Roseibium sp. Sym1: one gene and its partner. The protein of the gene in region 1 interacts with the protein of each later gene in a pairwise test. Links are inferred from orthologs where the notes say so. Each region holds a gene or a part of one and is shown on either strand. Other genes may lie near its edges. The genes, in order: cysE and cysK.

What was found.
Region 2: the proteins of cysE (region 1) and cysK interact in binary tests that used the Escherichia coli proteins (3 or more experiments, as listed by UniProt). The link is inferred for Roseibium sp. Sym1 from one-to-one orthologs.

The regions. Positions count from the first base shown.
Region 1 is NZ_CP114786.1:4,417,490-4,433,239, forward strand. What follows is about bases 5,165-7,998. They hold cysE (serine O-acetyltransferase), read left to right. Parts: upstream 5,165-6,081; coding sequence 6,082-6,915; downstream 6,916-7,998. Other genes in these bases: O6760_RS20135 (enoyl-CoA hydratase-related protein), read right to left, coding at 5,165-5,912; O6760_RS20145 (DUF3126 family protein), read left to right, coding at 7,033-7,248; O6760_RS20150 (hypothetical protein), read right to left, coding at 7,343-7,998. Outside these bases: O6760_RS20100 (L,D-transpeptidase), read right to left, coding at 1-55; gpt (xanthine phosphoribosyltransferase), read right to left, coding at 316-825; O6760_RS20110 (competence/damage-inducible protein A), read right to left, coding at 841-1,584; O6760_RS20115 (FAD-dependent monooxygenase), read right to left, coding at 1,658-2,860; O6760_RS20120 (zinc-finger domain-containing protein), read right to left, coding at 2,875-3,120; O6760_RS20125 (alpha/beta fold hydrolase), read left to right, coding at 3,333-4,088; O6760_RS20130 (alpha/beta fold hydrolase), read left to right, coding at 4,110-5,030; more of O6760_RS20135, read right to left, coding at 5,100-5,164; more of O6760_RS20150, read right to left, coding at 7,999-8,044; O6760_RS20155 (DUF6949 family protein), read left to right, coding at 8,129-8,584; O6760_RS20160 (gamma carbonic anhydrase family protein), read left to right, coding at 8,591-9,118; O6760_RS20165 (class III lanthionine synthetase LanKC N-terminal domain-containing protein), read right to left, coding at 9,291-12,029; O6760_RS20170 (hypothetical protein), read right to left, coding at 12,197-12,361; O6760_RS20175 (transglutaminase-like cysteine peptidase), read right to left, coding at 13,313-13,834; O6760_RS20180 (PilZ domain-containing protein), read right to left, coding at 14,345-14,980; O6760_RS20185 (PAS domain-containing protein), read right to left, coding at 15,326-15,750.
Region 2 is NZ_CP114786.1:1,597,229-1,612,899, forward strand. What follows is about bases 10,427-13,181. They hold cysK (cysteine synthase A), read right to left. Parts: upstream 12,407-13,181; coding sequence 11,447-12,406; downstream 10,427-11,446. Other genes in these bases: O6760_RS07260 (glycosyl hydrolase family 8), read right to left, coding at 10,427-11,250; O6760_RS07270 (HAD family hydrolase), read right to left, coding at 12,549-13,181. Also shown: O6760_RS07200 (hypothetical protein), read left to right, coding at 1-1; O6760_RS07205 (hypothetical protein), read right to left, coding at 1-602; O6760_RS07210 (YifB family Mg chelatase-like AAA ATPase), read left to right, coding at 716-2,242; O6760_RS07215 (aromatic amino acid transaminase), read right to left, coding at 2,274-3,464; O6760_RS07220 (hypothetical protein), read left to right, coding at 3,931-4,557; O6760_RS07225 (zinc-dependent alcohol dehydrogenase family protein), read right to left, coding at 4,638-5,678; O6760_RS07230 (Lrp/AsnC family transcriptional regulator), read left to right, coding at 5,826-6,308; hisC (histidinol-phosphate transaminase), read left to right, coding at 6,361-7,434; O6760_RS07240 (hypothetical protein), read left to right, coding at 7,607-7,729; O6760_RS07245 (heavy metal-binding domain-containing protein), read left to right, coding at 7,836-8,153; O6760_RS07250 (GNAT family N-acetyltransferase), read left to right, coding at 8,164-8,754; speB (agmatinase), read left to right, coding at 9,058-10,011; more of O6760_RS07260, read right to left, coding at 10,045-10,426; more of O6760_RS07270, read right to left, coding at 13,182-13,208; dut (dUTP diphosphatase), read right to left, coding at 13,228-13,677; O6760_RS07280 (hypothetical protein), read left to right, coding at 13,854-14,273; and 2 more genes.

The DNA of each region.
Region 1 (15,750 bases):
AGCCAGCGGCGAGAGCAGCCGCTGCAGAGGCTAGGAACAGGCGTCGGTTGAGCATTCCGTATCCCGTTGAGGTCTTCGTGATTGCACGATGCATGTCTGTGAACAACGGATCGCAACCACGAAGGGGCTTCGCTTTTGCGGCATTGAACCGGATTCGCGACGTCTTGACATCCCTCTTGGATGGTTCATGCAGACAAAAACGGCCGATCGAACAGGATGCTCGATCGGCCGGTGTAACTGATGTCGGGAATATGCCGGCAATGGCCGCCTTCTCGGTTCGCGGCCGGTTGCGGTGCCTCGTGCCGGGGCGGCAGATCAGCCGGCGGTTTCCTTCGAGAGCGGCGGCTGGAATTGCCATCCCATGTCCCACGGAAAATAGATCCAGGTGTCCTGGGAAACTTCCGTGATGAACGTGTCGACCATCGGCACGCCGACCGGCTTGGCATAGACGGTGGCGTAATGTGCCTTGGGCAGCATTTCGCGCACAACCTTCAGGGTCTTGCCGGTGTCGACCAGGTCGTCGATCACCAGAACGCCGCTGCCTTCTCCCCCTTCGAGATCAACGACCTTGGGGTCGATCGGCTTGATGACCTTGAGCGATCCCTGGCTGTCATAGTCGTGATAGGACGCAATGCAGACCGTTTCGATGGTGCGAATGCCCAGTTCGCGGGCGACGATGCCGGCCGGCACAAGTCCGCCGCGGGTGATGCAGACGATCGCTTTCCATTCACCTTCGCTGGACAGGCGCCAGGCAAGGGCGCGCGAATCCCTGTGGAACATGTCCCAGGAGACCGGGAAGGCTTTGTTTTGGGCGGGGTTTTCCATGTCTGGTCCTTCAAATTATCCCGAGAGCTCGGCAACGGCTGCGGCGACGTCCCTGACGGCGGCCTGCAGGACGGCCTCGTCCCGTGAACGAACAACGATCTGGGTTGTGAATCTGCCGTCGGTGGCTCTCGGATAGGAACCGATCAGCGTTTCCGGATGGGCATCCTGAATCGCGGACAGCCGCTCGGCGATCCGGCTTTCGGGCATGTCGGCGGCGACGGTTTCGGACAGCATTTTCGTACCCGTCGAAAGGGTCGGCGCAATTGCGTCCATCATCGCCTGCATGATGGACGGAACGCCGGCCATCACATGCACGTTGCCGATCCTGAAACCCGGCGCCTTGGAGACCTTGTTCTCAATCAGGTCGGCGCCTTCCGGGATGCGTGCCATGCGCTGGCGTGCGGGGGTGAACTGACCGGGGGCATAGTGCGTTTCGAGAAGGGCCACGGCCCTGGGATCCAGGTTCAGCGGTACGCCGAAGGCCGCGGCGATGCTTTCCGCGGTGATGTCGTCATGGGTCGGTCCGATGCCACCCGACGTGAAGACGTAATCGTATTTAGACCGGAGTGCGTTGACCGCCTCGACGATTTCAGGGGTTTCGTCGGGAACAATGCGGACCTCTTTCAGGTCGATTCCGAGAGAGGTCAGATAGTCGGCGACAAACCCGACATTCTTGTCCTTGGTACGGCCGGAGAGGATCTCGTCGCCGATCACCAGAAACGCTGCGGTCACAACGTTGACTGTCTTCTGACCGGTCATCTTCAAACTCCCTGGCACCTGGATGGGGATTGGCTTTATCGCAGCTTACGGCGCGGCTCAAGCAAAAGCGGGGTTATTGTTCCGGTGTCCAGCCATAAATGTCGTCGAAGCGTGTCGCGAGGCTGGTGGGTTTTGACAGCCGCAGGACGGTATCGCGCGCCAGGGCAAGCGCGCCCGAATAGTGGTAGGTGCGGGCGTTGTCGAAAGAAACCTTCTGGACGTGGGTTACCCTGGCCTTGCGATGGAACTCGAAAGCGCGCAAGGCGGCCGGCACGTTCTCAACATCCACCGGCAAATGCCTGGCGAGGATGGCAGCGTCCTCTATGGCCATTGCGGCGCCTTGTGCCATGTAGGGCAGCATGGCATGGGCCGCGTCGCCGAGGAGGGCAACATGGCCGTGTGACCAGGGGCCGGACGCCTTGACGCTGCAGAGCGCCCATTTCAGCCATTCGTCCGAAGATCCGAGCAGGTTGCGTATTTCCGCGGGCCAGTTTCTGAACAGGTGCAGCAGCGCTTCCCTGTCGGCCCTGGTCGACCACCTCTCGTCCTGCCAGTTCTCTTCGGCCAGGGCGACGATATTGAGGTGCCGTCCTCCCTTGACGGGGTAATGCACGAGATGGGAATCGCGGTGCAGCCACAGTCCGGGGTCGGTGGTCCATCGACGGGGCACGGCGTCAATGGGCACCGTCGTCCGGTAGGCGACCTGACCGCTGAAGCGCGCGTTTTCATGGCCCGGCACCAGGCGCCTGACCCTTGACCAGACCCCGTCGGCGCCAATCAGCGCCTTGCAGGCGAGATTTCCCGTCATGTCGGCATCCTGATAGATACAGGTCAGGTTCCCGTAGGGCGTGGACGTGAGATCCATGACCTCACAAGCCAGCTTGATGGAAATTCCCGGTGTTGCCCGGGCCTTGTCGAGCAACACCCGCTGCAGATCCGCCCTGTGGATCTGCCAGAACGGGTAGCCGTGACGCATCTTGAGAAAAGACCCCATGCGCACGGTTGCCAGCTGGCGGCCGGATGTGCCGGACCAGATGCGCAAATTGTCCGGTGCATTCGCGTGAGGCTCGAGTTCCTGCAAGAGCCCGAGGCGGTCAAGCACAGCGCAGGCATTGGGCGAGAGCTGAAGTCCGGCGCCGACTTCACTGAGCACGTTCGCCTTGTCCAGCAAGACGACCTGGTGGCCTCTGTCACGCAAGAACAAGGCCGCCGTCAGGCCGCCAATTCCCGCGCCGGCAATGATGATCGGGAGGTCGGCCTCGCCATTCGCGCTCATGACACCGTTTCTTTTCAGGCGGCGGCCGGCGCCCAGGTGCAGTCCGAAGGCGAGGACTCAGTTTCCTTCAGGGTCGCGTCAAACTTGTACAACGTGGAGCAATAAGGACAGACCACTTCGTTTTCGCTGCCCATGTCCAGGAAAACATGCGGATGATCAAACGGAGGATTGGCTCCGATACACATGAATTCCCGTGCACCGATCGCAACGGAATCGTGTCCGCTCGAATTCTGAAAATGCGGGACGACGTGATCCGCCATTGTCAAATTCCTCTTCTTGAAAGGGTCGGTTCCCGATAGCAAATTTCCCGGACCATATCCATTTGTTAAAGGCGTGTGTAGGGGCTTTGTGTTGCGATCCACCGCCGCAGACCCGTACCGGGCCGCCGTGAAATGGGCTTTACCTTACAGACCCAAACCCCTTACTGTGTCCCACAATTGCGTTTTCCGTTTACGTAAGGGTTAGCAAATTCATGCCGCAGTTCGAATTCGATGGTGTCAGGATCGCATATCTGGATGAGGGAGAAGGGGATCCGATCCTGCTGATTCACGGATTTGCGTCCAACAAGCAGGTCAACTGGCAATATCCCGGCTGGGTGGATCTCCTTGTCCGCGACGGACGGCGCGTGATTGCCATCGACAATCGTGGTCACGGCGACAGCCAGAAATTCTATGACCCGGCTGCTTACGGGGCGCCCGTCATGGCGGAAGACGCCAGGCGGCTCCTGGATCATCTCCAGATCGAGCGTGCGGATGTCATGGGCTATTCCATGGGCGCCCGGATTTCGGCATTCCTGACCCTCAACCATCCGGCACGGGTGCGCCGGGCAGTCTTTTCAGGTCTCGGCTACGGCATGATCTCGGGGATAGGCGATCCGGAACCGATTGCATCGGCACTGGAAGCCGAGCGGCTGAAGGACATCACCGACCGGACCGGCAAGGCCTTCCGCGCCTTCGCCGAGCAGACCGGGTCGGACCGCCGGGCTCTGGCGGCCTGCATGCGCTCTTCTCGCCAGAAGATCAGTGAAGAGGACGTTGCCCGTATCGAGCGTCCGGTGCTGGTCGCGGTTGGAACCAAGGACGATGTTGCCGGTTCGCCCCAGAAACTGGCGGCCCTGATCCCGCATGCGGACGTGCTGGAGATCCCGGGGCGGGACCACATGGTGGCCGTCGGCGACAAGGTCCACAAGCAGGGCGTGCTTGCCTTCCTGAACAACGTCGAAGCTTAAAGGTCTGGCGGATGCCCTGGAATGGCATCCGCGGCAAGAAAGGATGTGGTTGGTCTCATGGGTCCGAAGCGTGTTGAATTCCAGGGTGTCGAGAAGAACAGGCTGGTTGCGGACCGGTACGGGTCGGGCGAACAGCCGGTGATCATGCTGCATGGCGGAGGGCAGACGCGCCATTCCTGGGATGCCGCCTCCAAGCGCATCGCCGATCTGGGCCATCCTGTTTACTCGCTGGACCAGCGCGGGCACGGCGAAAGCGACTGGGTACCCTCCGGCAACTATGCCTTTGAGGATTTCGCGCGGGATCTTGTCGGTGTGACCCGTCAGGTCGGCGCGCTCCATCGTCAAAAACCGGTTGTCGTCGGAGCTTCCCTCGGCGGTTTCGCCGGCATGCTGGCGGAGGGGCAGGAGAATCCCGGAGGCCTGGCGGCCCTTGTTCTCGTCGACATCACGCCCAGGATCGACATGGGCGGCGTCAGCAAGATCATCGGATTCATGAGCGACCGGGTCGAGCAGGGTTTCGCCACGGTGGAAGAGGCGGCGGATGCCATCGCCCGCTACCTGCCGAACCGCGCGAGGCCGAAGGATCTGTCAGGTCTTTCGAAGAACCTGAGGCTGCACGAGGACGGCCGCTACCGCTGGCACTGGGATCCGGCGTTCCTGAAGACCAAGCGGCATGAGGATCCGGACCAGGCCGACCATGCCCAGGACGAGGTGCTGAGCGCTGCCGGCAACCTGTCCTGCGCCGTCCTGCTGATCCGGGGACAGAATTCCGAGCTTGTGTCCATGGACCACGTGCGCGAGTTCCAGGAGCAGGTGCCCCATGCCAGGTTCACGGATATCCGCGATGCCGGCCACATGGTCGCCGGCGACAAGAACGATGTTTTCGCGGGCGCGGTCGAAGAGTTCCTGATCGGATTGAATGCCGGCGCCGAGCCCGCGTGAGGGAAAAACGCGAGTCCCGCCAGCGGGTTGTCTTCGGTTTCGAACGTCTTGATTCAGAAGGGGCGGGGGTCAACCGCCCGTGAACCGCGGCGACCGTTTTTCAAGGAAGGCCTTGCACCCCTCGCGGTAGTCCGCACTGTCAATGCAGAGTTCCGCATCCTCCAACAGGTCTGCCATTTCACCGGCGACATTTGGCCTGGACAGGTGGTTGATGGCCCGCTTTGCGGCTTTCAGCGACAAGGGAGCGTTGTTGGACAGGATGGAGCACAAGGCGTCGATCCGCTGGTCCAGTTGCGTGTCGTCGACAACTTCGTTGATAAGGCCGGTGCGCAAGGCCTCGTCCGCGGCGAGGCGCTCCGCCGTGAAGAGAAGCCTCTTGGCGTCGGACGGGGAGACGGCTTCCAGCAGATCCCCGAGGGCTTCCGGCGGATAGGCCAGGCCCAGCCGGGCCGCGGGAATGGCAAAAAACGCCGAACGCGCGGCAATGCGCATGTCACAGGCCAGGGCCAACCCCAAACCACCGCCAAGGCAAGGGCCCTCGATGGCCGCGATGACCGGAACGGCCACGGCTTTCAGGGCCTTGAAGGCAGCCACGTTGATATCGTCATAGTGCTTGGCGGCTGCCGGTGTGGATCGGATCTCGGCAAACTCGGAGATGTCCGCCCCGGCGCAGAAGCTCTTGCCGCCGACCCCGCGCACGACGCAGACGCGGACCGAAGCGTTCTTACCGAGTCCGTCCAGCAGAGCGGGTATTGCCTGCCAGGCGGACAGGGGGAGGGCATTCTTCCTTGCCGGGGCGTTGAGCCACAGTTCGGCAACCGCGCCGTTGACCGTCAGACGCGGGTTTTCATGACCGGTGGACCCGGTGGCTTGCGAAGTCATGCTCATTCCTCAAAACCTGGTTTTCAAATATGCAATCGGCCGGAAATCCAGCACTTTGCTACTTCATAACAGGAGGTCATATCTGATATCAGCAAGTTTCATTTTGGAATATCAGACGACAGTCCTATGTTAGGGACACGAACGTGACGGCTTGAAAAGGAGACAGGCCATGTCGGCACCGATCAGCAAGTCCGACTTGAAACAGGTTTCGACCCATGATCCGGTCTGGCAGCAATTGCGGGATGAGGCGCAGGCGATGGTGGCGCAGGAGCCAGCCCTGTCTTCGTTTGTCTATGAAACCGTGCTGAACCATGACAGCCTGGAAGAAGCGGTGCTGCACCGCCTGGGTGATCGTCTCGGCCGGGACATTGTTTCCGCATCGCTGATCAGGCAGACCTATCTCGAAGCGCTGGCGGACGAGCCGGAGCTTGCCAAGATCTTCCGGGTCGATATCGTTGCCGTTTTCGACCGCGATCCCGCCTGTTTCCGGTACCTGGAGCCGGTGCTCTATTTCAAGGGCTTTCACGGTCTTCAAACCCATCGGCTCGCCAACTGGCTCTGGCGCAAGGGCCGCAAGGACTTCGCGCTTTATCTGCAGAGCAGGGCCTCGGAAGTTTTCCAGATCGACATCCATCCGGCCGTTCCGGTCGGCCGGGGTATCTTCATCGACCATGGCACGGGGATCGTCGTTGGCGGTACCGCGGTGATCGAGGACGAAGTCTCCATCCTCCAGGGCGTCACCCTTGGCGGCACCGGCAAGGTCGGCGGGGATCGTCATCCGAAAATCCGCCATGGCGTGCTGCTGGGAGCCGGAGCGAAGGTGCTCGGCAATCTGGAGATCGGCCATTGCTCGCGGATCGCCTCGGGCTCCGTGGTGCTCAAGGATGTCCCGGCCAATACGACGGTTGCCGGCGTTCCGGCCAAGATCGTCGGCGAAGCCGGATGTCCGGAACCCGCACGCAGCATGAATCAGCTTCTGGGCGAGGAAGACCCGGCCGAGTGAGCCATGTTGCAGGCGCACAGGAAGACGGGGATAGATGCGGGAAAGGCTTTGGCAATTGCGCGTGGTCCTGTAGGGTCCCGGCCAGTCAAAAAGCCAAGGCAATAACAGGAGATCGCCGTGAAGCCCGATGAAATCCGCAAGATCGAAGCCTATATGCGTTCGAAATTCGAATTGCCGAGCCTTCAGGTCCGCGCGCGGCCGCGCAAGGACGACAGCGCGGAAGTCTATATCGGCGAGGAATTTATCGGCGTGATCTTCCGTGACGACGAGGACGAGGATCTCAGCTGGAACTTCCAGATGGCCATTCTGGAAATCGATCTGGAAGAGGTCTGATTTCCACACGCCCCGAGATTGAAGCACGGCCTTTCGATCAGATCGAAAGGCCGTTTCATTTTTGGGTCCAAGAGGCTTGCCGCGGGCCGTGCGCCTACTGGTTGACCAGGAAAGTCCGGGCCCTGGCGTAGAGGGCCGCGTCCAGCCGCCGCCAGTCCGGCAGCAGGGTCTGGTCAAAGCGGTAGCGCAGTTCCAGTCCGGGGGTAATGCCGATGGCGCGATGGCAGACTGCCGTGCCGGCAGGTGTTTCCTTGCGGCAGCGGGTGATGAAACCGCCCTGGATCGAGGGATCATGCGCGATCAGGTCGGTGGCCGGCGCCGCGCGTGCCGACAGGGTCAGGATCTTCAGGCCATCGGGACCGGGCTGCTCGCCGCCCCTTGCAAGGCGGCGGTAAAACGGTTCCAGCCGCGCCCGGAGGCTTTCCCGTCCGGGGTTGCTTTCAAGATCCACCAGGATGGCACTGCCTTCCGGGACTGACGCGTATTCCTCCATGGCGGAGAGATCCGGCCAGTGCAATGCCAGCCGCAGGCTGCCGAAGCGGGCATTTCCGGATCGGGACAGGCGGCGCTGCTGTTGCGATGCGATCAGGTTCTCCGGCAGGCGGATCCGGACGGGGCCAACCGAAACGGCGACCGGTTCGCGGGCGCGTGCCGCCGACGTCTCCCGCCACGCCGCCGACAGGCTGAGTGCTTTTTCAGCAAACAGGACAGCGGAGAGAATGCAGATGGCCAGCCACAACCAGGTGAAATGACGCGGCTTGGAGTTGCTGGGTTCCGGCAGGGACAGCGGGATCATGGCACGACCTGCCTTCGGGCAAGCGCACTGATCTGGCACATAGTGTCCTGAAACGGAACATCTGTCCCGGCAGGGGAAACCTGCATGGCCGCGTTTATCGGCCTGTTGTCGAGGATTTGGCCCATTTGCCGATCCGGCACAGTCTTTGCTCTTGACCCTTTAGGAATTCTTAATCACTTTCCGCGGGAAAGAGTTAACAAGGGGTTAACGGCTGTGCTGTTCGATTTTCTTATCGTTGGATATATCGCCTGTGCGGGCTTTGTGGCCGCCGGTGTCCTTGGCAGTCTTTATCAGCTGATCACCCAACAGCCGCCCCGGTTCGCATTTGACGGAGAGGGACTTCTGCCCTTCCTGGCGGGTCTCTTCCTGTGCGTGTTTGCCGGCCCCTTCATCATCATGCGCAACGCCATTCGCGGCCGCCGGATCGAGAAGCGGCCTCTGGGCTGGCTCGTTGCCTCCTCGACCATCGCCGGTATGTGGAGCATGTGCTCCGGTGTGATGGTCATCAACGTCGCCCTGATCATGATCGGTTTTTCCTGAGGTCACATGCCGGTTTACGCTCTCGACGGACGTGTTCCCGTTTTCCCGGAAACAGGGGACTACTGGGTGGCGCCAAACGCGACCCTGATCGGGCACGTGGTTCTTCACGATGCTGCCAGCATCTGGTTCAATTCGGTTCTGCGCGGCGACAACGAGCCCATAACGGTCGGTGCCCGGTCCAATGTGCAGGACGGCTGCGTCTTTCACACCGACATGGGCTTTCCGCTGACGATCGGTACTGATTGCACCATCGGCCACAAGGCCATCCTTCACGGTTGCACCATCAAGGACAATGCGCTTGTCGGCATGGGAGCGACCGTGCTCAACGGCGCCGTGATCGGTTCGAATTGCATCATCGGTGCAAATGCGCTCATTCCCGAGGGCAAGGTCATCCCGGACAATTCTCTGGTGGTGGGCGTGCCCGGCAAGGTCGTCAAGACGCTGCCGGACGAGATTGCCGCGAGCATCGCCGGTTCCGCCGAGGGCTACGTGCGCAACTGGCGCCGTTTCAAGGCCGGACTGAAAGAACTCTGATACCGCCGGAACGGCTTGTACCCTTTGCCAGGGGATCGAAGGGTGGGGAGGGCCGAATTCCTGGTGTTGTCTTCCGTGTGCGGACCTTACGCCCGATGCTCCAGTGCGCGGGGTGAGAGGATTTTCGGAGCGCGGCCGTGCATTTGTTGCTCATGAGAGCTTTCCGCCGGCGTCAGCTCAAGCCTGGAAATCCCGGGCGAGCTTCCGGAACTGCCGCAAGGCGGGCGAGGAAATGGCAGACACCGCCGCTGCCGCACATGAGGTCGGCCGTCGCGTGAGGGGCGTCGTCGACCTGCCACACACGGCTGTCTTCGCCCCGCAGCCGGGAGAGCGCGGCCAGGGTTTCCCCGATCCGAAGCGCCTTGCGCAGATCCTCCTCCCGTTCCAGGATCTGCCAGGCGCTGAGGTGAATCTCGCCCAGCCCGGTCAGTCCACAGCAAGTGCTGTAGTTGGTCAGACGGACATATTCGCCGAAATGCGAAAGAGCGGCGATTGCCTTCTCCTTGAAGTGGTTCTCTCTTGTCGCCTCATAGGCGTCGAGATAGGCCATGGCGATGCCGGGTGAGCCGTGACACCAGCGGAACCAGCGTGTCTCCTCGTCCGAAGCAATCGGCCAGACAAGCCCGTTGTCACCATTGTGGGCGGCCAACCGATCGAGCCAGGCAAAACCGCGTCTCCAGGCAGCGTTGACCGCTGCATCCGGACAGCGGTGGTCGTAGCGTACCAGAAACGCCAGGATACCGGCGACACCATGCGCAAAGCCGGTGTATTGCTTGCCCGTCATGCCGGGTACGCCATCGGGCATATCCCACCCTCCGTCCTCCCGCTGCGCGTCCAGGAGGTATTGCGCGGCCCTGCGCAAAGAAGGACGGAAATCAATGACCGGACCAGCAACCGCCTCGCAGGCAAGCGCCGCCAACCCTTGGCCCGCGGCGCCATGAGTGAGGTCGGGCCAATCCAAAGGCCCGCTCAAGGCTTCCTCCAGATATCCGCTGAACCAGGCCCCCCCCGAGACCAAGCCTGAATTGACTGCATGGGAGATCGCGAGTGCCACGCCCGCTTCACCGAAGTAAAGTCCGGGAAGCTGGTCGTCGCGGGTCCTGTAGTGCGCCAACAGCCAGTCGATCGCCCGCACCAGCATGTCGCGCCGGGAAGGGGTCAGCCAGGACGGGTCGGCGAATTTCGCGCAGACATAGACCGGGCCGGCCACGCCGCGGTAAAGGCTGCGCAAATTGCCAAGTTGGCCGCCATTCTGGTGTTGGGCACGGCCGTCCCGCCTCGGTTTTTCGTCGAGATGCGACAACCACAGTCCTGTTTCGTCTGACCGGGGAACCGCTTCGAACAGACCGTGAAAGGCCTGCGTCAGGAAGTCCCGCCGTGGCGCCCTCGCGACCTCGGAACGGACGGCTTTCCCTGGAGCGGAAAGGGACTGTGCCTCTGATTCGAGGAAAGCCTTCAGGTCTGAAAGCGCCGGACGATCGCCGGGTCGCTCGGCCCAGCAATCCGCAATCAGCCTGCAGAGCTCCGGTCGCGCCGGCACAAGCTTCCGCAGCCTCCGCTCCAGGTCCGCGGCATCGTCCGCAACCAGATACTGGGGATCCACGTTGCCGAGGGACCAGATCAGCAGACTGCCGATCGAATAGACATCGTCCGCCGGATCGGGTCGCTCGTTCCTGAGCTGCTGCGGCGAGACAAACCCAGGCGTGCCCTGGGTGAACGGCACCCCCTCGTCGCCAGGGCTCCAGGACAACTCGAAATCGAGAAGCGCAATCGTCCCGGAGGAAGTGATGCGCACGTTGCGAGGGGTCAGGTCGCGATGCACGATACCCTGGGCATGCAGGTCGGCAACCGCTTCGCACAAGCGCGCGAAAAAAAGCAGGCGGTCGCGTTTTTCCTCATCGCTCCAGACATTGCAGGGATAGGTGCCGAAAGTGGTCTCAAAATCGTAACCCTCCACGAAATCCATCGGCAGATAGCCGTGGCCCTTGTCTGTTTCGAAATAGTCGTCAACCGTGGGCACAGACTTGAGGTCGCGCACCGCGTTCTGGACCTTCCATTGGTGTTTCAGCCGGTCACGCATGTCGCGCCCGTTCGGGTCGGAGGACGTATGTTTCCGGCCTTCCTTGACGATGCAGTATCGAACCGCCTCCTGCCTGCGCAGGTCGAGCGCCAGGAAGATGGAGCCCTTGGCGTTGACACGAAGCACATTGAGCAACAGGTAGCCGGGACCGAGTAATTCCGAGCCTCCGGAAAGGGAAAGTTCATCGGTTCCTGTGTCCGGCACCAGGCCGGAGAACGGGTGCTCAAGGCCTTCTGGAACGCGATAGGGTGCCTCATACTGATCCGTTCGGAGCGATCCGTCAGGAAACCGGATCTGTTCCACGATCTGGCCGAGCCGGTTGCGTGTCATGATCGGATTGTAGCTGCCGAAGCGGGAATGGACCGTACCGCCCAGTGCAAGGTCCGTTATCACTTCAGGTCCGCGAAGGCCTGCTGTCAGCGGCACGAGTTCCGCCGCAAGCGCCGCCGCACGGTCGTCGTTCTCCGGATAAATTGTAACCGCCTTGCCGACCTGCGTTTCGCCGAATCCCGCCTCGTTCAAGGTCCGCAGAAGGGAGGGGGTCGCGATGAACTTGAAGGCGGTGTTGCCGCGCGCAAGGAGCGGAAACAGCAGCCTGAACAGCTTCGGTCCGTCCTGGGGGGTGACGGAAACATGCAGTTTCCATCCCTGCGACCCCACAGCCCTGCCGCAACTCGCCCAAATACCCCGACGAGACCATGTCAGACCGGCTTCCTCGGCAAGGGCGGTGTAGGCGTCCTCATCATCCGCGCGAAAGAATCCGTCCGGATCGGAAGCCTTCTCCAGGCCGGGCGCAGGTTCGGACTCAAACGGCGGCGTCAGCTCGGTCATTGCAGGAATTGTGCGGCGGTACGAGAGGGTAACCGGTCCACGGTGCCATCGGGTGTGTCTCCGGATGTGGCCATTCGGTCGAACGGAAGGTTCTTGCAGGCCGGTTCGGCAGCGGCTTTATACCTTCCTCGTCCGGCACAGCGACGGTGCTCTTCCCGAGACACGGATCAATCGGGAAATTTCGGCGCGGGTGCCGGAATGAGTTCCGGCGGGTCGATGTCGCGCGTCCTGGGCAGAAAACTCACGTAGGGCGCAAGGCCCGATCCCTTCAACATGTGTTTGATCGACTCGAAGGCGGGTTCGCCGACATCGACGATGAATGGCCTTGTCATGTCACAGGATTCGCCGGAGCAAGTGTTTCCGCAGGTGTCGGTCCCACAAGTGTAGTTGCAGCTTTCGCCGCTGCAGGTTTCGTTGCAGGATTCCCTTGCGCATGTCGAGCTGCAGCTTTCTCCGGAACAGGTTGCGTTGCCGCCATAACAGGAAGTGTCACACGTTATTTTGCAGGTGTCGCCCGAGCAGGTGCCGTGGCAGCTTCCGTCGCAGGTGCTGTCGCAGCTCTCCGACGTACAGGTCGTGCCGCAGGTGCTGCCGAGACAGGTGTTTTTCGTGCAGGCTTCGATGGATCCCGATATGTCGCCCAAAGAACGCCCGGTCAGGACACCCAGTACATCTTCCGGCGACAGTGCGCGAAACCGTTTTTCTTCCCGCTTCTTGAGGCCCTGAAATTCCGATAACGCTGCGTCAGTGTCAAATACCAGCCGGTGAAAGAACTGGGGGTCTGATCGTGCCCGTTCAATTAATTCAACATAAATATTATTTTGCATGATACCTGTCCAAATTGAAAGGTAAGAATACGTTAATAAAGTAGCCGGAAAAGCTCGGATAGTCAATTCTGGGTGGTGCTGTAAACAATTCCCTTTTCGGTTGCGGCTGCTGCCTCGTGAAGACGTAAGCCGGCGGCAAAACCTCGGGTGCAGGCGAACGAAACGGTCGCGCGCGTGTCCGAAAATCTGTCATTCCAGGTGGAGATCCCTGCTGGAACAGGGATGTTTTGAAGGCCGCTGCAAAAGGCGTGACACGAAGCGCGCACAATCGCCCTTTTTTACAAGTCCGGAACATGATCGGCGGCCGCCCGGTTTCACGGTGTCGGTCCCGAAAAAACGGGAACCGGCCTGCGGGGGGCGGGCCGGTTCCCTGGATCCGGTCGTGGTAGGGATGGGGAGGGTGGGGACGCGACCGGATCGTCCTAGAGGCCGGAGGTCCCGGCCAATTCCCAAACCTTAGTTGGACACGCTGCTGACCGTCGTCACACGGGTGTCCGAAATGCCCGTCCATTGCACGGGCGAACGCGCGGACTGGCGCTTGATGTAGCGGTAAGGCGTCGAATACCAGGGCAGCACGGCCTCGATCTGGTTGTCGAGGATCATGTCGCCATGATCGGTGCGCACCGTCAGTACGGCATGGCCCGAGTTCTGAAGGTCCTTGGCAACCGTGATCAGCAGCGCACTTTTGGGCCAGCCGGCCTCGATCAGGACGCGCTGCTTCTCCAGAACGTATTCCTCGCAGTCACCGTAACCGTCGACCGGATAGGTCCAGAATTCCTCCTGGCCGAACAGGTCGGCATCTGTCATCGGACGTATCCTGCGGTTCACGTCCTTGTTGATGGCGATCAGTTCGTTCCATCGTTCTTCGTCCAGGCGGACGACAACCGGATCATAGCGTTCCCTGGGACAGGCCCAGTTGTTGTCGCGGCAAAACTGGACATATCCCACCGGCGCCTTCACGTCGGTGCGCATGATCATGAAACGGCCGGGATCCGCCTGCACAGATGTGCCGCAAACGACGGAGCTCAAAGCCAGGATTGATGCCAGTAAAGTAGACTTAAGTAATTTCATCGTCACGCCCTCCCCAAGGCTGACGTAACGATGACTCAATGCCTTTTACTTCGAGAAAATCTTCAAAGTAAAACTGTATGTTTATTTGATTTTTATTTTAGGATAATTTGATTTATGTTTGAGTTTTATTTGAATAGAATTTGCCGAAAATTTTCCTAAAATTGAATCGATCCTCTGCAAGTTATTGAAAAACGGTCGGGTTGCCGGGAGGCGCCGGTCATCATGCGTGCCTGCCAGGCAGGCCATGGCAGGTGCGCAGAAGCGTCGTGGCGTCTCTTTCAGGCTGGCTGAGGACTGAAAAAAAGTTGAAAAACTGAGGTCAGGGCGCAGTGATAGCCTGAATTTTGCAAGAAAAAACCGTCCTGATGCTCATGGAGCAGGACGGTTGCATGTCGTTGTCGGCGAGGCGCGCGTGGTTCAGTCGTCTTCCGGAGCGGAAATGTGGAGTTCCAGCAATTCCCTGCTTTGGACCGCGGCAAATTCCACGGCGATGCCGCCCTCGATGGGGCGGATCACGCGGGCGGTCATCTTGCCGAGCGTGATCGGATCGCCCATTCCGGGAACGATATCGGTGGCCAGAGCCGCGCCGGACAGGGAGACATCGATAATCCGGCAGACATGTTCGGAACCGTCCGGCAGGATCATCTTGGTCATCGGGTTCTTCGGCACGAAGCGGTCGTGACGGCGGTCTTCGGGAAGATTGAGCTCATCCCGGTTCGCCAGCCATGTCAGTACATTGGCAATCTTGTCGCGTTTTCGCGCCGTGTTGCGCAGTTCAACAGCGAAGCCGCCATCGATCTGGCGTGAGATGCGTCCTTCGACGCGGCTCAGGTGATCGAGATAGGCGACCACGCGCTCGCCGACCTTTCCGGACACGGGTGTAATCATGGCCATGCCGCCCGGCGACATGTCGATAACCTGGCAGGGATATTCGCGACGGTCCTCAAGCATGAACCGGCCCAGAATATTAACCTGAACCCGTTGATGTCGCCGGCGATCAGTGACTTGAAGCGATTTGCTTCCTTCTGGTGCTGTTGCCACTCCGGCGCTCATGCCTGTTCTATCCAAAACCGTGCGCAAAATGCGCTTCCCCCGGCTGAGATGCGATTGTGAAGACGTCTCTTAATCACATTAAGCAGCTGGGGTTAACGATGTGTAAGAGTGTAGCCGTTACGGCGCTCAGGTCTAGACACGGTGGCCATAAAAATCAACGCCTGGTCCTTGTGCGGGCCACTTGAGGCGATTGGAGCGCGTTTTCCCCAAGTTCGGGGGGCGAAACACGCGCCGGCAATATATCCGGAGCAAGGGGGGGCGACCTTGCGGGCCCAAGAAAATGCCGGACCGGGCGAATCCCGATCCGGCACGAATCCGGCAAAGATGTGAAACAGGCAGGCGGCGTCAGGTCTTGCCGCCGGAATAGACGGTAAGATGCCCCACCTTGCGCTCGGCGCCCTGCGGCAGGGGCGGTGTCGGCATGGTCATGCCTTCAGCGGTGAAACGCGGCAGAATCGGATTAACGGTTGCCGGCGAATCGACGAAATACGGCCGTTCATCCGGCCAGACCAGGCGCAGGCTGGTGATCGACTGGTTCAAAATGGGATGCAGGCCGATCCAGTAGGGCTTTTCCATTGGTGTGCAGCTGCCGAGGATGCGGATGCGGCCTTCGCCGGGCACGTTGAGCGGTACGAGCAGCATTTCCATGTGCAGGATCTGGTCCCGTTCCGTGTGACCGCTGATGCCGATGACGGCGGCCGCCGCGTCTTCCGTTATCGCGGCGATCAGGCTTTCCAGGGCCTCGCGGTCCTTCACGCTCCAGCCACGCA
Region 2 (15,671 bases), 2.8 Mb from region 1 along the record:
AGCAAATTGTCGGCTATTTCTGTCAGGCGCACTAGGCGATAATCATGCATAGCAAACTTTGTTCTAAATTTTTTGTCATCTGACAAACATCGATGACGAGCCTGCGGTACCGTATCGAGCACTCTAAACATTTCTGCTTTAGCAGGTGATATTATAGTCAGTGTCGCGATAACATCTTCCATCCATTGTAATGATTCTTCGGACCATTCAACTCCTTCGTCTTCTATTTTCTTGCCATCATTACGATGCCTAACACCATCATGTCGAAGCTGTACAAGCTTCAAAATAGCAGCTTCTCTTTCCGAATCTTGCTCTTTAGGTACTAAAGCCAGTGTTTCGCTATGCATTTTCGGCGGAATTGTAAGCATCTTTGTGAAAAAGATAATGATAGCGACAATAGCCGTTATTCCGAGGGTAAGCAGCACTTGGACAATGCGGCTGTATTCAACACCTGTTTGCGCCCACCAGGTTAGGGCCGCAGCTATCAGCAATGGCATCAATATCTTCACAACAATATTGATCCAGTTGTCCCAACTGACAGCCTTAAGGCTTTCGCTGAAAGCGCGGGTTGCAACTTCAGTCCAGTAATCGCGATATCCCATTCCGAAATCATATCAGGAACCCCACTGCGCGCAATGGGTTTGTGAAGTATAATATCGCCATCCTGTTTTGATATATGCTTGCCTGAAGCACATCTTCAGGTAGAGGGCGGGGCATGGTCAGCCGGGTCACGACGGTTGCATTTCAGGGCATCGAGGCGGTGCCGGTGGATGTTCAGGTTCATGTCGGACCGGGCGCGGTCGCCTTCAACGTGGTCGGCCTGCCGGACAAGGCCGTCGGCGAAAGCAGGGAGCGGGTGCGCGCGGCCCTGTCGGCCTCCGGACTGGCCCTGCCGGCCAAACGCGTCACCGTCAATCTGGCCCCCGCGGACCTGCCCAAGGAAGGCTCCCACTACGACCTGCCGATCGCACTCGGGGTCATGGCCGCCATCGGCGCGATTCCGGGCGAATTTCTCGAGGGGTACGCGGTGCTGGGCGAACTCGGCCTCGACGGCACGCTCGCGCCGGTTGCCGGGGTGCTGCCCGCCGCCATGGGCGCGACCGGGATAGGCAAGGGCCTGATCTGCCCCGAGGCCAGCGGCAGCGAGGCTGCCTGGGCCGACGCGGACATGGATATCCTGGCGCCGCGCTCGCTGATCCAGCTTGCCAACCACTTCAAGGGCACGCAAGTGCTGTCACGGCCGGTCGCCCGGCTGCAGGGCAATCCGGGGCCCTTGCCCGATCTTGCCGAGGTCAAGGGGCAGGAAACCGCGCGGCGCGCGCTGGAGATCGCTGCCGCAGGCGGCCACAACCTGTTGATGACAGGCCCTCCGGGATCCGGAAAATCCATGCTGGCCAGCCGCCTGCCGTCGATCCTGCCCGCCTTGAGCCCGCGCGAGCTCCTGGAAGTCTCCATGATCGCTTCACTGGCCGGCGAACTGGCCGAGGGCAAGCTCACCGACCGGCGGCCGTTCCGGGCGCCGCATCATTCCGCCTCCATGGCCGCGCTTGTCGGCGGCGGTCTGAAGGCCCGGCCGGGCGAGGTGTCCCTCGCCCATAACGGCGTGCTGTTCCTGGACGAGTTGCCGGAATTCACCCCGCAGGTGCTCGACAGTCTGCGCCAGCCCCTGGAAACGGGCGAGGCCGTGATCGCGCGGGCCAATCACCGGGTCAGCTACCCGGCCCGGATCCAGCTGGTCGCCGCCATGAACCCCTGCCGCTGCGGCCATGCCGGCGAGCCGGGCCATCAGTGCCGGCGGGGCGATCGCTGCATCACCGACTATCAGGCACGGATCTCCGGGCCGCTGCTCGACCGGATCGACGTGCGCATCGAGGTGCCCGCGGTCACGGCCGCCGACCTGATCGGCCCGGCGGCCAGCGAAAGCTCGGAAGCCGTCGCTGCCCGGGTCGCCGAGGCGCGGTCGATCCAGCAACAGCGTTTCCTGGAGCTTGGCCTTGCGTGCCGCACCAATGCCCAGGCCCCGGCGTCCGTGGTCGAGACCATGGCCAAGCCGGACGACAAGGGACTTGCCTTCCTGCGCGACGTCGCCGAACGGCTGGCGCTCAGCGCCCGCGGTTATCACCGTGTCCTCAAGCTTGCCCGCACGCTGGCCGATCTCGACGGCATGGATCAGGTCGGCCGGATCCATCTTGCCGAAGCCATGAGCTACCGGGGCCAGGACATGTCGCGGCGGGCGGCCTGAGTTTCATCGAGAGCCCGACATCATGCCAAGGTCACCGGACGGAGATGACCTGATGAAACACCTCGATCAACTTCGGGATGGTGGTGCTGTTGAGCCGCGCCACGTTGACCCGGCCGCCCCTGACAACGTGAATGCCGTGATCGCGGGTCAATGCCGTCTCCTGGTCGCTGTTGAGCGGCAGAAGCGAGAACATGCCGGATTGCCGGCCGAGATAAGCAAGGGTGTCCCGCTGATAACGTTCTTGTTCCAGCAGGACAATTTCCTGCCGAATACCGGCCACCCGCTTTCGCATGACCTCAAGCTCCTGCAGCCAGAGAGACTTGAGATCGGGATCCGACAATATCCGGCTGACCACTGCTGGGCCGTGATCCGGTGCATGTGAACTGCCGGAGCGAATGATGGCCGAGACGGCACGCTGGAGGCGTTCCCTGGTTTCGGGTTTGCATTTCAGGAAAAGCGCGCCCGCCCGATCGCGGTAGATGCCAAAGGATTTCGACAGGGTCACGCAGACAACGCATTCCTCGAAGCGCCCGACGATCTGCCTGACCTGTTCACAATCGGCCTCAAAACCCTTGCCGAAACCGAGATAGGCAAGATCAATCCAGGGCACCACGCCAAGACGCTCGAGCTGGTCCAGCAACTGGCCAAATTGTTCTTTTGTCAGGTCGGCGCCGGTCGGGTTGTGACAAACACCCTGAAACAGGAAGAGATCCCCGGGCCGTGCCGCCTCAAGTCCCGTCAGCATCTCCTCAAATCTCATTTGGCAGCGCAACTGGTCATAGTAAGGGACCGAACGCCATGGCGCGCCTGCGGCCGTAACAATCGGCATGTAGTTGCCATAGGTCGGGCTCTGCAGCCAGATGGTCGGTTTGCGCGACAGCTGCGCGACGAAATCCGCCATCACACGAAGCGCAACGGCACCGCCGGCGGTCTGTGCGCTGACAAAGTCGTGCCCGGTGAAAAGATCCGCTCCCAGGATTTCCTGCCCGAGACTGCCGTAATAGTCCGCGTCTCCCGTCAGGGCCATATACGCCTTGGTTTTCTGCAAGGCGACAAGATCGCTTTCTGCGCGTTTCACGGCAGTCAGAATCGGCGTCTGACCCTGCTCGTTTTCGTAGACCCCAACCGTCAGGTTCAATTTGTCGGTCCGCGGATCCTGAGCAAACAGGTCTGCCCCGATCATGATCGGGTCAACAGGATAGTCGCCAACGTCTCCAAACATGCCTGTCCTCCCGGGCCCGGCTCACCGTGAATGGCACTCTCTTACGCCGGTCTTCCTTTCATCTCGATAGACCGGTTCCACGCCCGCGTCATGGCCAGATTGACCCAATCGGCATTTCGGCTTGCAGCAGGGCGTTACCACCGAATGGGCTGTGCCTCCAGTCAACGTGACACACTGCCTCTTACCCCTGGCGGCCAGCCTTGTTCCTACCGCGAAGTTATTGGCGCTGAACGGCTGGCCCTAAGCGCCCGCGGTCATCACCGTCACCTCAAGCCTACCCAAACGCTGGCCTATCTCGACTACGTGGACTAGGTTGGTCGGATCCACTTGGCAAAGGCGATGAGCTTTCGGGGATAGGACATATCGCGGCGCGCCGCGTAGAAGATGTTATAAGGAGCTGCCCTTCTTCGTAGTAAGATAGTGAAATGCATCTAACATAGCAAAAGATATACATCGGCAATCACAAATGAAAAAAGTTTTTCTCTGTATTATTTCATGGCTAGGTCAGAACTGGGAACCAATTACGGCAATAACAGCATTATTTGTCGGATTTTTTTCCTCTTTTCTCGCTTACTACACATATCTTCTTCAAGAAGAGAGTGCTTTCCTTAGCCGTACTCCACTTCTTAGCTTTTCTATGGATGCTGACGCAAACAGTATAAGCCTTACAAACACCGGACTAGGATCCGCAAATATTTATAGCTTCCACATTTGGCATAAAGATAATTATTGGAGCTTCAAATCAGGTGAGGGTATTCAAAAATCCGACACAATAATCCAACAATCATTGTCCGATGCTATTAAATCTATTGATAACAAAACTTATGAAAAACTAATAGGTAAAGTCATAAAACTTGGCCCTGTTGTTGGGTTCTTAGAACCCGACGGACATCAACTTATTTTTGAAATACCTAAGGAATATCTTAATACTGACGAATTGGATCTAATTTTTAGGTTGCAAACTTCATTACATATGGTCGCATGTTACTCAGATTTGTACGGGGAAATTTCTGGTAGTGCGTCAAATATTAGCTCAGAGCACGCAGCATCTGCAAAATGCGAAATTCCCCCAAAAATTATTAAACGTCGATAGCGAGAAAAGACAGCCCGATGCCGGAAGGCAATTTCCTAATCTTGAAGCACTTTCATCACTTGAAATAGGTTTGGTAGCCCTCAGAACCGCGTCACCACCGTTGCTCCGACACCCTCGAACCGGTCCATCTGCGTCAACGCGGCGATCGACTCCTCCAGACTGATTTCCTTGCCGACCAGCCGGTCGGGCGCCAGCTTGCCGGACCTCACCATGTCGAGCATGGCTCCATAGCGGTGGGCCTGCATGCCGTGGCTGCCGAGGATTTCCAGTTCCCAGCCGATCACCCTGGCCATCGGCACCTTTGGCGTGGCGTGATCGGCCAGCATCAGGCCGATCTGCACGTGCCGGCCGCGGCGGCGCAGGTTCTGGATCGAGTTGAAGCAGGTGACGGGGTGGCCCAGCGCGTCGATCGAAAGATGCGCGCCGCCGCCGGTGATCTCGACAACCGCTTCGGCAACATCCGCCTCCGTAGCCGCGTTGACCGTCGCCACGGCGCCAAGATCCCGTGCCAGCGCCAGTTTGTCATCCGTTATGTCGATGGCGACCACCTGGGCGCCGACCGCGTTTGCGATCATGATTGCCGACAGGCCGACGCCGCCGCAGCCGTGAACCGCGACCCATTCGCCGGCAGAGACCCTGCCCTGGTCGACCACGCCGCGGAACGAGGTGGCGAAGCGGCACCCGAGGCTGGCGGCGGTTGCGAAACCCATGGTCTCGGGCAGGGCGACCAGATTGAGATCGGCCTGGTGAATGCCGACAAATTCGGCGAAGGAGCCCCAATGCGTAAAGCCCGGCTGGAACTGGTTTTCGCAGACCTGCTGGTGGCCGGCATGACATTCCGGGCAGGCGCCGCAGCCGCCGACAAAGGGCACGGTGACCCGGTCGCCTTTCTTCCAGCGGCGAACATCCCTGCCGGTTGCAAGCACGGTGCCGGCGAGCTCGTGACCGGGCACATGCGGCAGGGTGATATCCGGATCGTGCCCCATCCAGCCGTGCCAGTCGCTGCGGCAGACCCCGGTCGCCTCGACCTTCAGCACGACGCCATGAGGTTCCGGATCCGGATCCGGCAGCGTCACCAGTTTCGGGGCTTGCGCGAAGGTTTCATAGAGCACGGCTTTCATGAGCGGGTCCCGTCGGTTGCTGATGCGAAATGAACGGCTGCAATCCTAGTCGGTCCGGCTGGAAGAGCTTTGCCAAAATCGCTTCTTTCAAACCATATTCGGGACTAGTCTGCTACAAGGATCTCATTTTTTAGCAGAGTCTTTCCCGTGCCCAAGATCGATAGAATAGACGCCGAAATCCTGATCCGGCTGCAGAGCGACGGCAGGCTCTCCAACGCGAAACTGGCGGAACAGGTGTCCTTAAGCGAAACGCCCTGCTGGCGGCGGCTGAAACGGCTGGAGGAAGCCGGCGTCATCGAGGGCTACCAGGCGGTCGTCAACCGGCGCGCGCTCGGTCTGGGCGTGATGGCCTTCGTCCAGCTGACCTGCTCCGAACACGACGAGGCCTCGACCGCCGCGTTTCAAAAGGCGGTCGAGGCCAGTCCGCAAGTCCTGTCCTGCCACAACACCACCGGCGACGCGGATTTCCTGCTTCAGGTGGTCGCGCAGGATCTCGACGACTACAGCCGCTTTGTGGAAAAGGTCATTCGCAAGCTGCCGGGCGTGACAAGCATCAAGTCAAATCTGTCCTTGCGCGAACTGAAGTCCTCGAACCGGCTTCCCATTCGCGAAGCGATCAGTCACCTTTGAAACAAGGGTACGGGCCCGTGCCCTGACGTGTTTCCGCACAGGACCGATTTTCATGAGCAAGTTCTGGAGCCCCGTCGTCAGCCGGCTGGTACCCTATGTGCCCGGCGAGCAGCCGTCGGACAGCAGTGTCATCAAGCTCAACACCAACGAGAACCCCTACGGCCCGTCGCCGATAGCGCTCGGGGCGATCCGTGCCGCCACGCAGGACAGCCTGCGGCTCTATCCGGATCCGGGTGCAGCCCGGCTGAGGACCGCTGTCGCCGGGACGTTCGGCCTGAGCCCCGAAAACGTCTTTGCCGGCAACGGCTCCGACGAAATCCTGGCGCACGCGTTTCACGGATTTTTCAGCGGCCGGGACCCGATCGTTTTTCCCGACATCACCTACAGTTTTTACAGGACCTATTGCGAGCTTTACGGGATCGCCCATCGCACGGTCCCGCTCGATGACGGCTTCCAGGTCGATGTCGCGTCCCTGAAAGACCCCTGCGGCGGCATTGTTGTCGCCAACCCGAATGCTCCGACCGGCATCGCGCTGGGTCTGGGCGCCATCGAAACGATCCTGGATCAGAACCGGGACGTGGTTGTGATTGTCGACGAAGCCTATGTCGATTTCGGCGCCGACAGCGCCGCCAGCCTTGTGCCGAACCATGACAACCTGCTGGTGGTGCAGACCTTTTCAAAGTCGCGCAGCCTGGCGGGCCTGCGGGTCGGCTTCGCCCTTGGCCAGCCGCATCTGATAGAGGCGCTGCAGAGGATCCGGGACAGCTTCAACTCCTATCCGCTCGACCGCCTGGCGCTGGCCGGAGCGGAAGCCGCCTGGACCCACACGGACTGGTTTGAGGAAACCCGGCACATGGTGATCGCTTCCCGCGAGCGCCTTGCGGCCGACCTGACGGATCTGGGGTTCGACGTATTGCCCTCCGCCGCGAATTTCCTGTTCGTCTCGCACGGCACAGTGGCGGCGGCGGAGCTGGCGGCGAAGCTCAGATCCGACGGCATTCTCGTCCGGCATTTTCCGGTCGGGCGCATCAACAACCATCTGCGCATTTCGGTCGGCACAGACGAGGAATGCGACGCCCTCGTGCGCGCGATCCGCTCCATCATCGGGACCGGGTATCGACCCTGAGGCGCTCCGCAACCTGCCGTGACCGGATCACCTTGACGCAATCGCAACCGGGACGACGCCGATTAAGCGACTTGTTAGGATCTGCCTGCGAGACTTGTCCGGGCGAGCATGAGCGCGGACCGCACGACCAAACCCGGCTCCCCGGGGAAAGTGTCCGGATCGGACGGAGCATATGGCAGACGGAGCGAAACAGCGGAAGTCACCGGTCAGCGGAACCGACTGGACCTTGATCACGGTCGCGGCCGCCGCGGGCATCGTGCTCACGCTGACAGCCATTCTTGCGCATCTTCTGTGACGGTCCCACCGCGATTTCGCGGCCGGATGCCCCTCCTTCGCTTCCTTGTATTGGCCCGACCCGCTTCCCATGTCAGGAGGCGTCAATGCAATCGAGGAGAACCGACATGCTCGTCACCACGACCAACACCATTCAGGGCCGGGACCTGGACTACAAGGGCCTGGTGACGGGCGAGGCGATCCTCGGGGCGAACCTGTTCAAGGATCTCTTTGCCGGCATTCGCGACATTGTGGGCGGCCGCTCCGGGGCCTATGAAGAAGAACTCGCCAAGGCACGCGAGATCGCCGTCGCGGAAATGTGCCAGCAGGCGCAGTCCCTTGGCGGCAATGCCGTTATCGGGGTCGATCTCGACTACGAGACCGTCGGCCAGAACGGCTCCATGCTGATGGTCAGCGCCACGGGCACGGCGGTAACCGTCCGCTAGGTGACGGGCCATGCCCCCGACATACCGGATCGTCCCGGGCTTTCCCCAAACCGAACGGCCCGTTGCCGTGCGTCTGTTCTGGCAGGCCTTTGCCGGCAAGCTGGGCAGGGTAATGGCGCCGGAGGACAAGGCGCTCGCCTTCCTTGAACGGGTGATCAATCCGGATTTTGCCGTCAGCGCGCTGTCCCCCGAAGGCGGGCTGCTCGGACTTGCCGGTTTCAAGACCGATCAGGGCGCCCTTATCGGCGGCGGTCTTGGTGACATGACGGCGGTCTACGGCCTGTTTGGCGGCACCTGGCGCGGGCTCCTGCTGGATACGCTGGAGCGGGAAACCGAAGACGGCTGCCTGCTGATGGACGGCATCTTCGTTGCCGAGGACGCCCGCGGCCGCGGCATTGGCGGCGCGCTGCTCGAGGCCGTTTTCACCGAAGCCCGCAGCCGCAACCTCTCCAGGGTCCGCCTCGACGTGATCAACACCAATCCCCGCGCGAAGGCTCTTTACGAGCGCAAGGGCTTCAAAGCCGTCAGCGAAGAAAAGACGGGGATCCTGGAACTCCTGTTCGGCTTTTCCTCCTCAACGCGCATGGCGCGGACGGTCTAGGGCATGCCTTGTCAATCCTTGTCCCGATGTCACCCCGGACAAGCGCAGCGCAGATCCGGGGCCTACTCGCAGGTCCGCTTGCTGAAGCCATAGCTGCTTTCACGCATGGGGCCTTCGCCAAAACAGGTCTCTGGAAATGAGCAGGTCCCGGGTCTCGCGTTGCTCGCCCGGGGTGACACCGGGCATTGTCGTGGCGCTTTGCATCCTGATGATCAGTTCGTCGCTACAACACGTCACATGCCGCCTTTTCCACCCTCTGGTTTGATGCTCTATTGCCGGAAGTCACCAAACGGGAGCATAGGAATGTCCTCACACGGCTATGAAGGCGGACGGTTGAACCTGCCCTTTGTCGGCATCTGCACGTTCGGCAAGTCGCCCTATCAGCCGGACTGGGACGCGATCGACGCGGATGTCGCGGTGCTGGGCGCACCGTTCGATTTCGGCACCCAGTGGCGCTCGGGTGCACGCATGGGTCCGCGTGCCATCCGGGAGGCCTCGACGCTGTTCTCCTTCGGCCATGCCGGGGCCTATGACTTCGAGGACGACATCACCTACCTGCCGGCGGAAACCACCCGGATGGTCGATCTGGGCGACGCGGATATCGTCCACACCGACACGATCGAAAGCCACCGGCGCATCGAGTTCGGCGTGCGCAAGATCCTCGCCGCCGGGGCCCTGCCGGTGGTGCTCGGCGGCGACCATTCGGTCAACATTCCCTGCATCAACGCCTTTGACGGTGAAGACCCGATCCACGTGGTGCAGATCGACGCCCATCTCGATTTTGTCGACGAACGCCACGGCGTGCGCTACGGCCACGGCAATCCGATGCGCCGGGCAGCGGAAAAACCCTATGTGACCGGCCTTTCCCAGATCGGCATCCGCAATGTGTCGTCGACGGCGCGGGACGGCTATGAGGCCGCGCGGCGCATGGGCTCCGACATCCAGTCGGTGCGCCACGTGCGCAAGCTCGGCACCGCAGGCATGCTGGCGCGCATTCCGGAGGGAAAGCGCTATTACCTCACCATCGACATCGACGCGTTCGATCCGTCGATCGCGCCGGGAACCGGCACGCCCAGCCATGGCGGCTTTCTCTATTACGAGGTGCTGGAACTGATCGACGGCCTTGCCAAACGCGGCGACATTGTCGGCATCGACCTGGTGGAAGTGGCGCCGGATTACGATCCGACGGGCACCACCAGCATCCTGGCGGCACAGATCCTGATGAACACGATCGGCCGTGTGCTGCATCACCGGTAACGGCAAAGGCATTCTTGCCAAGCCTGGGCCACGTCAAGGAGCGTCCTGCGTCCAGAGCTCGGCCAGGGCAACCATGGCCAGCAGCTTGAGCGTGTTGCCGTAATAATCTTCATCTTCTATCGGACGGGACACCAGTGCGGACCAGAGCGCGTCGGACCAGTCCCGGTCGGCGCCCGGATCACCGGTGCCGCCGAGCGCGGCGGCGGCGAAGACGGCAAGGAAGGCTGCTGAGCCGGTCTCGCGGTCGTCGGGAATACTGCCGTCCAGCCGGTAGGTCGTGGCAATCCGCGATGGATCCCGCCCGGAGGCGTCCTGGATCCACCGGTTGATTGTCCGCAGATGCGCTTCCGCCCGGCCATCACCGGTTTCAAGCAGGTCGAGCGCAAGACGCCAGGGATAGCGCAGGGCATTCCACGAAAACCAGCCGTCGCTCTCGCCTTCCAGAAAATTCGCCCCGGCAGGTTGGGGCTTGTCAGGGAGGCCAATCAGAAAATCGGGTACCAGGCCTGTTTCGGAGGCATGATCGTTGGAAAGTCCGCCCCAGACCGAGTAACCCCGGTCCCGGATTTGCCGCCACCTGTGGCCATCCTCTTGGCTGTTCGCGGCGAAAGCGGCGAAACTGCCAGGCATGAAATCCGACGACCGGGAGGCGGTTGCATAATCGTCATCCGTGGCCCAGTCGCCGAGACGCATCATACCGTCCGGCGTGACCTCATGCTCAAGGATGGCCGCTTGCGCCTGCAGGAAGGCATCGCGATAACCGCCCCAGCGCCGGTCGGCAAGCAGGAGAGCCAGAGCGATATCAAGGTCGCCATCGGTGGCCGACATATTGCCGCCATCCGCCCCGTCGCGGCAATCCCGCGTCTGGTTCCAGGCCATCAGCCCAGGATCGGACGCCGCAGGATGCGCCCTGTAGAACGCCAACATGCCGTCAAACAGGCGTCGGACGCCCGGTTCGCGGCCGGCCATGTGGACAAGCGCAAGCATGCCATAGCCATGCGCCTCCGATACCGTAAGCGTGTTCGACGCGCTGCCGCCCCAGGCCGGCCTGCCGTCGCCGGAAATGTCGACAAAGGCACCGCCGCAGCCTTCCCGAAAGTAGACCCTCTTCCAGTCCGACCAGAACCTGTCGAGCGCCTCGAGACGCTCGGATTTGGAAACAGAGGGGAAAACGGGCTCCGAGCCGACTTTTGTGCCTGTTAGGGCAAGCAACAAGGCAAAGACGATCATCCGAACCATGAAGCCCCCTTTTGGGTGCGTGTTCGCGCAGAATATGCAGCCGACGCAAGTCATACGGCTTGCAACCGGCTGCTTGCGTCGTCGTCAGGCGACCCCGGTCCTCCGGCTTTGTCGAAGTCCGGGGTCAGTCCGTCTCGGACAGGTCCCGAGCGTCATCCGGACCCGATGGTCCGCCGCCATCACGAGCGGCGTCGGCTCAGAGGCCTTCGAACAATGCCGTCGACAGGTAGCGCTCGGCGAAGGAGGGGATGATCACGACGATGTTCTTGCCCGCCATCTCGTCGCGCTGGCCGACCTGGATGGCCGCCGTCAGCGCCGCGCCGGAAGAAATGCCCACCGGCAGGCCCTCTGTCTTCGCGACTTCGCGTGCCATCGCAAAGGCGTCCTCGTTGGCCACCGTCTGGACTTCGTCATAGACGGAGGTGTCGAGAATGGCCGGAACGAAACCGGCGCCGATGCCCTGGATCTTGTGCGGGCCGGGCTCGCCGCCGGAGAGGATCGGACTGTCCGCCGGCTCGACCGCGACCACGTGCAGTTCGGGCTTGCGCGCTTTCAGCACCTGGGAAACACCGGTGATCGTGCCGCCAGTACCGATGCCGGAGACAAACACATCGACATTGCCGTCGGTGTCGTTCCAGATTTCCTCTGCCGTGGTGTTGCGGTGGATTTCCGGATTGGCCGGGTTCTCGAACTGCTGCGGCATCACCGCGCCGTCGATTTCGGCAATCAGTTCCTCGGCGCGCGCGATGGCGCCCTTCATGCCTTTCGGACCCTCGGTCAGCTCCAGCTCCGCGCCCAGGATCTTGAACATCTTGCGGCGCTCGACGGACATGGTTTCCGGCATCACCAGGATCAGGCGGTAGCCCTTGGCAGCCGCCACAAAGGCAAGCGCAATGCCGGTATTGCCCGACGTCGGCTCCACCAGGGTGGTCTTGCCCGGCTCGATCTGGCCCGCCGCTTCCATGGCCTCGATCATGGATACGCCGATGCGGTCCTTGACGCTGGAGATCGGGTTGAAGAATTCCAGCTTGGCGAGCAGGTTGCCCTTGACGCCATGGGCCTTTGCCAGGCGGTCCAGCCGGACTATCGGGGTATCACCGATGGTGTCGGTGATGGAGGCGTAGATCTTCCCGCGGCCGCTGGTCTTCTTGCTCATGACTGGTCTCCCTGATTGGCCGGGGTTGTGCTCCGGCCTCATTCCTTGCTTGAAACGGTAACATAATACGGGGTCCCGCAAGTTATAAGAGGCGTTGGATGCCTTTGCGTTCAACCCGGTAAAACCTTTTTCCAGAATTGGACTAGCTGTTGGAAAGAAGAAGCTCCGGCAGCTTCGTCATATCGTCGAACAGGATACCGCCGGCCGCCGTCATCGCGTCCCGGTCGCAGGCCGGATCCTCGGCAAAGGCGTAGACGCGCATGCCGGCCGACCGGGCCGCCATCACGCCCGGGACGCTGTCCTCGACGACAACACATGTTTCCGGAGCATGGCCCATCTTGCGCGCCGCCAGCAGGAACACGTCCGGCGCCGGTTTGCCGCGTTCGCAATCCTGGGCGGAGAACAGTTTTCCCTCGAGCCTCGGCAGAAGGCCGGAACTGCCGAGCGTGGCGCGCATCTTCTGGTATCTGCCCGAGGAGCCGACGCAATAGGGCAGGCCCATATCCTCCAGCCGGTCGAGAACGCCCTCGATGCCGCGGATTGCCGGCACCCCTGCCTCGAAGCTTTCCAGATCGCGCCTGCGGACCTGGTCCGGCCAGTCTTCCGGCAGCTTTTGCCCGACCAGCGCCTCGACCAGCCGCTGCACATCCTCCAGCGTGCGGCCCATGAACTGTTTCTGGCAGTCCGAACCGGTCATCGGATGGCCGAGCGCCGTGACTATCTCCGCCATGTTACGGTTGGTGAAGCGCTCCGTGTCGACGAGCACGCCGTCACAGTCGAAAATGACGAGGCTGGGGATCATGACCTGGTGTCCTGACGTGTCATTTGCGGCCGGTGGAGCCGAAACCACCCGCCCCGCGCTCCGTGTCGGACAATGTCTCGACTTCCGTGATGCGCGCCTGGAGGACCGGCGCGATCACCATCTGGGCAATTCGCTCGCCGCGGGCGATCTCGAACGGCGCAACGCCGAGATTGATCAGGATGACCTTGACCTCACCCCGGTAGTCGGCGTCGATCGTGCCAGGTGTATTGAGGACAGTTACGCCGTGTTTGGCGGCAAGGCCCGACCGGGGCCGCACCTGGGCCTCGTAACCCGCAGGCAGCGCCATCGCCAGTCCGGTCGGCACCAGGGCCCGTTCGCCGGGTGCGAGGGACATGGGCGCCTCGACCGCGGCGAGCAGGTCGAGCCCGGCGGCAAGCTCGGACTGGTAGGCGGGCAGCGGCAGGTCCCGGCCGTGGTCAAGGCGTTTGAATTCCAGCGTGACGGTCATGTGAGGCATCCGGCAATGAGTGTTGCCGCGAGTGACGACATTCGCGGCCCTCTGTCAAGATTGGCAAGGGAAGACGAATTATTCCGGCTTCAAGCCGGGGATCCACTTGAAGTCGCAATCGTCTCCTGAAACACTCTGCCCCATCGTAATGTTGCCGTGTTCGGGAGATTTGCAACATGAGACAATTGATATTTGCCCTCACCGCCGGCGTTTTGCTGGCAACCACCCCTTCAGCGCTTGCGCAGACCGTCGGATTTGCCGATGCCATCAAGATCCTGGCGGCGAGCTGCGGCAAGGACATCGAGAGTTACTGCAAGTCGGCAACGCTGGCGAACAACCAGATCATGCAGTGCCTTGACAAGAACCAGGCCAAGGTCTCGCAGAAATGCAATGCCGACCGCGTCACCGTCGTCGCGCTGATCCAGGAACGTCTCGCTGCGCAGGCCGCCGCGCCCAAGATCTGCGAGCGCGATGCCGCGCAGCGCTGCAAGGGCGTGAAGCCGGGAGCAGGCCATATCCTGCGTTGCCTGCTGAAGGCGCAGCCTTCCGTCAGCGAGAAATGCAACACCGCCATCGATCTGGCCGGCTACCGTTAAGACCGCGTGGGAGATTATCAATGACCAGGATCCTTCTGGCCGCCGTTTCGGCCACCTTCCTCGCCGTCTCCGCCAGCGGTGCGTCGGCGCAGACCAAGTTGAGCCGCAACGAAATCATCAATTCGCTCCAGGGCGCACAGCAGGAAGTCGACCTCAGTGCCGACCAGCTGCAGAAAGCCGCGCTGGAAAACATCCAGAAATATCCGGGCGCCAACTCGCCGAACACCTTGCCGCTGGCGGACAAGCTGGCATCCCTGCGCCAGTTCAATGTCGAAATAACCTTCGATTTCGACAGCGCCCGCATCAAGCCGGAATCCTACGAAACCGTCGGCCTGATCGCGGATGCACTGCACACGCCCTATCTGCAGGGTCAGACGTTCTTCATCGTCGGCCACACGGACGCCAAGGGCGCCCGCGAGTACAATCTGGACCTGTCGCTGAAACGGGCAATGGCGGTGCGCGAGGCCCTCGTCACCACCTTCCGCGTTCCAGGCCAATATCTCTTTGCCGTCGGGCTTGGAGAGGAGCAGCTGCGCGACCCCTCCAATCCGGACGCCGCCGTCAACCGGCGCGTTCAGCTGATCAACATGGGCTACAAGTAATCCGTCCGGGCCACGGCGGACCGCTCGGCACTCCCGAGCGGTCCGTTTGAACAGTCTTGGGGCATTTTAATTATTGTTCGGGAATGCTGAACGAGCTTTCTTTGATTTCAGATCTAATCCTGGCCCGGAAAACGCTTATTTTCACAAGATGGCAAGGATTGACCAAGGAGTGGCTCCATGACAGCAGCGCCTGTCAGCATTTCGCCCGTCTTTTTCGCGCATGGCGCACCGACGCTCGCCCTTGAGGACACGGCTGCGAGCCGGTTCCTGAAAGGCTTCGCAGCGACGCAGCCGAGACCAGGGGCCATCGTGATCCTGTCCGCGCACTGGGAGACCGAAGGGCTGAAAATGTCCGCTCCCGGCCCGTTGCGCACCTATCACGATTTCCGGGGCTTTCCGGCACCGCTTTACGACATTTCCTATCCGGTGGAGGCCGACGAGGCCCATGTCGACGAAGCCGCGCGTCTTCTGGAAGCCGCGGGTCATGACCTGGAACTGGACAGCGACCGGGGACTGGACCACGGCGCCTGGGTGCCGCTGTCGCTGGCCTATCCGGACGCCAACATTCCCGTGGTCGCCCTGTCCCTGCCACATGACAGCACCCCGTCTTCGGTCTATGCCCTCGGCAAGGCCCTGGCACCGTTGAAAGACAAGGGTGTCCTCATCGCCGGATCCGGCAGCACGACACACAATCTGTACGAATTCGGGCCGCAGGGATCCGCAACGCCCGCCTGGGCCGCGGAATTCGACCGCTGGCTGGACGACGGACTCCAGTCCGGGTCGATCGGGTATTTCG